One region of the Anaerobacillus sp. genome, then DNA from elsewhere that is predicted to be linked to it. Evidence: a T-box and tRNA genes for the amino acid it is inferred to sense, from the RefSeq annotation. Region 1 holds a T-box; the other holds one or more tRNA genes.

What was found. The T-box of region 1 lies ahead of pheS (phenylalanine--tRNA ligase subunit alpha). A T-box ahead of a tRNA ligase gene usually reads a tRNA of that ligase, here a tRNA-Phe.
Region 2: it encodes a tRNA-Phe, which carries the amino acid that the T-box ahead of pheS (phenylalanine--tRNA ligase subunit alpha) is inferred to sense. The anticodon was not compared.

What each region holds. Positions count from the first base shown of each region.
Region 1 is NZ_JBKBWN010000004.1:376,638-378,953, forward strand. Features, by position in the region: gene ACK4M9_RS07895 (TrmH family RNA methyltransferase) at 48-809, shown strand; T-box leader at 898-1,128, shown strand; gene pheS (phenylalanine--tRNA ligase subunit alpha) at 1,261-2,295, shown strand.
Region 2 is NZ_JBKBWN010000001.1:243,432-245,747, reverse strand. Features, by position in the region: gene ACK4M9_RS01160 (phospho-sugar mutase) at 1-202, shown strand, start outside; gene ACK4M9_RS01155 (aspartyl-phosphate phosphatase Spo0E family protein) at 427-633, shown strand; tRNA gene ACK4M9_RS01150 (tRNA-Ser) at 719-811, shown strand; tRNA gene ACK4M9_RS01145 (tRNA-Asp) at 821-896, shown strand; tRNA gene ACK4M9_RS01140 (tRNA-Phe) at 900-975, shown strand; tRNA gene ACK4M9_RS01135 (tRNA-Leu) at 1,016-1,101, shown strand; tRNA gene ACK4M9_RS01130 (tRNA-Arg) at 1,311-1,387, shown strand; gene ACK4M9_RS01125 (FeoA family protein) at 1,603-1,827, shown strand; gene feoB (ferrous iron transport protein B) at 1,829-2,316, shown strand, end outside.

The DNA of each region.
Region 1 (2,316 bases):
TAATTGAGGAAAGATCTACATTTTTTACATTGAAAAAGGAGTTTACAATGGAACGTATTGAATCAACGAAAAATGTGAGAATTAAAAATGCGAGAAAATTACATACACGTAAGGGTAGAGAAAAATTAGGGAGTTTCTTAATTGAGGGAGAACATCTTGTTGAAGAGGCATTAAACTCAAATGTAATCATTAACGAAATTTATATTGAAGAAAATTTTATCATCCCATCCAAATGGGAGATCGATAATGTCCAAGTTTACATAGTGAATGAAAAAATTATGAAAGAAATTTGTGAAACAGAAACTCCTCAAGGCGTAGTTGCTATTTGTGAACTTTTAGGGAGAAAGCCATTACAGCTTGAGAGAAATGGAAAGTACTTATTAATTGATCAAGTTCAGGATCCAGGAAACTTAGGGACAATGATAAGAACAGCAGACAGTGTAGGACTATCTGGTGTCATCCTCGGTCATGGAACCGTTGATGTTTATAATAGTAAAGTCATGCGATCAACGCAAGGTTCGTTGTTCCATTTACCAGTTATAAAAGGCGATCTTGTAGAATGGGTTGAAAAACTTAAGGAAGCATACATACCTATTTATGGAACAGCTTTAAATGAAGACGCAAAAGCTTATAAAGACGTTGAAAGTCAAGAAAGCTTTGCCTTATTAGTAGGGAATGAAGGCAGTGGTCTTTCCAATGTACTAATGCATTTAACAGATGAAAACTTGTACATTCCTATTTATGGACAAGCAGAATCCTTGAACGTTTCGATTGCCGCTGGGATATTGCTTTACCATTTAAGGAAATAACGCTAAACCTGGATTGTACTTATAAAGTTCAAAAGAAGATTTGCCTTCTCGAAAAAAATAATTTATAATTGTAAACGAATTTCATATTTGAAAGACTGTGAAAGAGAGTAGTAAATTGCCATACGTCATCCAGGGATGAGACGCCTTAGGCTGGAAGCGTTTCTATGATAGAAGCAATTGAATTCGCTCTAGAGTCGGCACCGGAACATAAGAAGTACTTATTAAGGTTGCATCGGTCAAAGACCGTTATCAAGTTAGAGTGAACGTTTCAGTTTGATTCGTTAATTAGGGTGGTACCGCGAAGCTTTTCGTCCCTTTTGGGATGAGAGGCTTTTTTATTTTTACCTTTTTAAGGTAAAGGAGAAATAGATCTTAACGCCTTAGAACTTAGCAACAAGCTAGTACTCTAATTATAAGAAATCTTAGGTACATAAATAAAGGAGGAAAAACAATGCAAGAACGTTTAAAGGAGTTAGAGCAAGAGGCTTTAAGCCAAATTAAAGCAGCGACATCATTAAAAGAGTTGCAGGATATTAAAGTTTCTTACTTAGGAAAAAAGGGTCCGATAACAGAAGTCTTAAGAGGAATGGGAAAGCTTTCTGAAGAGGAGCGTCCAGTGATTGGTCAATTAGCTAATGATGTAAGAGGAGCAATTGCAAATAAGTTAGAAGAGAAGGTATCAAAGCTAGAAGAACTTGAGGTTGAAAAGAAATTAGCTACTGAAAGCATTGATGTTACGTTACCAGGTCGTCCGGTTCAAGTAGGTTCTAGTCATCCTCTCACTGCCGTAGTAGAAACGATTGAAGACATCTTTATTGGTTTGGGCTTCGAAGTGGCGGAAGGGCCTGAAGTAGAAACAGACTATTACAACTTTGAAGCGTTAAATTTACCGAAGGACCATCCTGCTCGCGATATGCAAGATTCTTTCTATATAACAGATGATATTTTGCTACGAACTCATACATCACCAGTTCAAGCCAGAACAATGGAAAAGTTTAATGGTCAAGGTCCAGTAAAAATTATTTGTCCAGGAAAAGTATTCCGTCGTGATGATGATGATGCAACACACTCACATCAATTTATGCAAGTTGAAGGTCTGTACATTGATGAAAATGTTCGGATGAGTGATTTAAAAGGGGTCCTTTTAGAGTTTGCTAAAAAATTCTTTGGACCTGACCAAAAAATTAGATTAAGACCAAGCTTTTTCCCGTTTACTGAACCATCCGTAGAAGTAGATATTTCGTGTGTGATTTGTAATGGCAATGGTTGCCGTATCTGTAAAGAAACAGGTTGGATTGAAGTGTTAGGTGCTGGAATGGTTCACCCGCGTGTTTTAGAAATGGGTGGTTTTGATCCTAACAAATACTCAGGTTTTGCTTTTGGAATGGGTGTTGAGCGATTAGCGATGTTAAAATACGGTATTGATGATATTCGTCATTTTTACTTGAATGATAAACGGTTTTTAGAACAGTTCAAACGAGCATAAATCATTACAAAACAATGAGCG
Region 2 (2,316 bases), on a different contig from region 1:
TATTGAAGACATTGCACTGCCAAAATCAAATGTACTTAAGTTTATTCTAGAAGGTAACTCATGGATTTGCGTCCGTCCTTCAGGAACCGAACCGAAAATTAAATTTTATTTTGGTACAACAAGTACTTCACTTGAAGCTAGCGAAAAGCAACTAGAAGAATTAAAAGCATCGATAATGGAAAAGATTGGATTAGAAAATTAAACGGTTGAAAAAATCACAAAATATTCATATTTCCCGTTGTATTTTATTGGGATTAAATTTTATAATATAATCTAGCACATAGACTAATCTATGTGCTTTTCTAATGAAGGAAAACAACCCTTAATAAAACTCCTGTGAGAATAGTCACATTACTTTATGATAAAGTATTATAAAATGTAAGTTGTTAAGTACTAACTATCAATTTATTAAAAGGTGGGTGTAAAATGCATTCCCAATATATATTAAAATGTTCTATTGAAAGTAAAAGAAGAGATATGTATGAGGCTGCAAACCAATATGGTATGAATGCGGAAATAACGATTAGACATAGTAAAGAATTGGACGAGCTCCTAAATAATTACTTGAGATTGGATATTGATAAAGAAAAAAAGGTAGAACATTATTTTTCTTACAAAAACTTTTTTGTCTAGAAATGTTGACAAAAGACAGAATAGCTGATAATATTTATTCTTGTGACTGACATTTATTTTCAGAGAAATATTGGTTACAAAATACGGAGGAATACCCAAGTCTGGCTGAAGGGATCGGTCTTGAAAACCGACAGGCGGGTTAAACCGCGCGGGGGTTCGAATCCCTCTTCCTCCTCCATATATAACTGGACCCGTGGTGTAGCGGTTAACATGCCTGCCTGTCACGCAGGAGATCGCCGGTTCGATCCCGGTCGGGTCCGCCATTTGGCTCGGTAGCTCAGTCGGTAGAGCAGAGGACTGAAAATCCTCGTGTCGGCGGTTCGATTCCGTCCCGAGCCACCATTTTAAAATTTTATACTATGAAAGTCCGTTTTTTGAATATGCCGGGGTGGTGGAATTGGCAGACACACAGGACTTAAAATCCTGCGGTAGGTGACTATCGTGCCGGTTCAAGTCCGGCCCTCGGTACTCTCTAAACTTGGCAATTAGCCAAGTTTTTCTAACCTTAACAACATGCGCTCTTAGCTCAGCTACGAGCAAAGCATCATTGAAAAGTCTACGAGTTGTTTCGACGCAGCAAGCTACGAAGCGTTACTAGTAGAGGAAGAAACAGGATTTCTGCGAAGCTTGGCATCGTCCGTAAGCTACGTGAATAATCATCTTTGAATACACAACATGCGCTCTTAGCTCAGCTGGATAGAGCATGGCACTTCTAATGCCAGGGTCGGGAGTTCGAATCTCTCAGGGCGCGCCATTTAAACTAAATTCATAAATTATAGAGAACTAACATTTTGTTAGTTCTCTTTTATTCGTCCAAAACACTTTGAATTGCAATATATCAACATAACACTATGGAAATACAGTTAAGAACAAAAAAGGAACTTTTTGTAAAACGTATTTACAATGGTCAAACCAAGTTATAAAATTACGCGTGATAATGATTATCAATATTATCTTGGGGGTTATCACATGGTCTTAGCTAATGTAAATAAAGGTGAAAAAGTAACAATTAAAGACTTATCAGAAATTGATCACCTCATAAAAAGAAGACTACTAGACATGGGGATTTTTGAAGGAACGGAAGTTAATGTTCTAAGCAAGATGCCTTTTGGTGGTCCTATTATGATTGAGAGCAATGGAAATCGAATTGCAATTAGGAAAATTGATTTAAATAGAATCGAAGTGGAGTATTAAGATGAAGAAAATCGCGCTAATTGGAAATCCAAACACAGGAAAAACTTCGCTATTCAATCAGCTCACAACATCGTATGCTTATGTTGGAAATTGGAGTGGTGTAACAGTAGAGAAGAAGGTTGGAAAATTAAAAAAACAACAAGGAGAATTAATTGACTTACCCGGTTTATATACACTTAACCCACTAACAGAGGACGAGGCGGTCGTTTCTAATTTCTTACTAAACGATTCGTATACTACGATTTTAAACATAGTTGACGCATCCCAACTGCTGCGTAATTTGCATTTAACAATTCAATTGCTTGAGCTTGGTAAACCAGTCATTATTGGTTTAAATATGACGGATGTAGCAGAACAATACGGGACAACAATAAATGCAAGCCAATTATCAAAAAAGTTGAATTTACCTGTTGTTCCCATTGTTGCACGAACGGGGAAAGGTTGTTTAGAGCTAGGTGAGCAACTATCAAGCACTAGCAATGAAGTTTC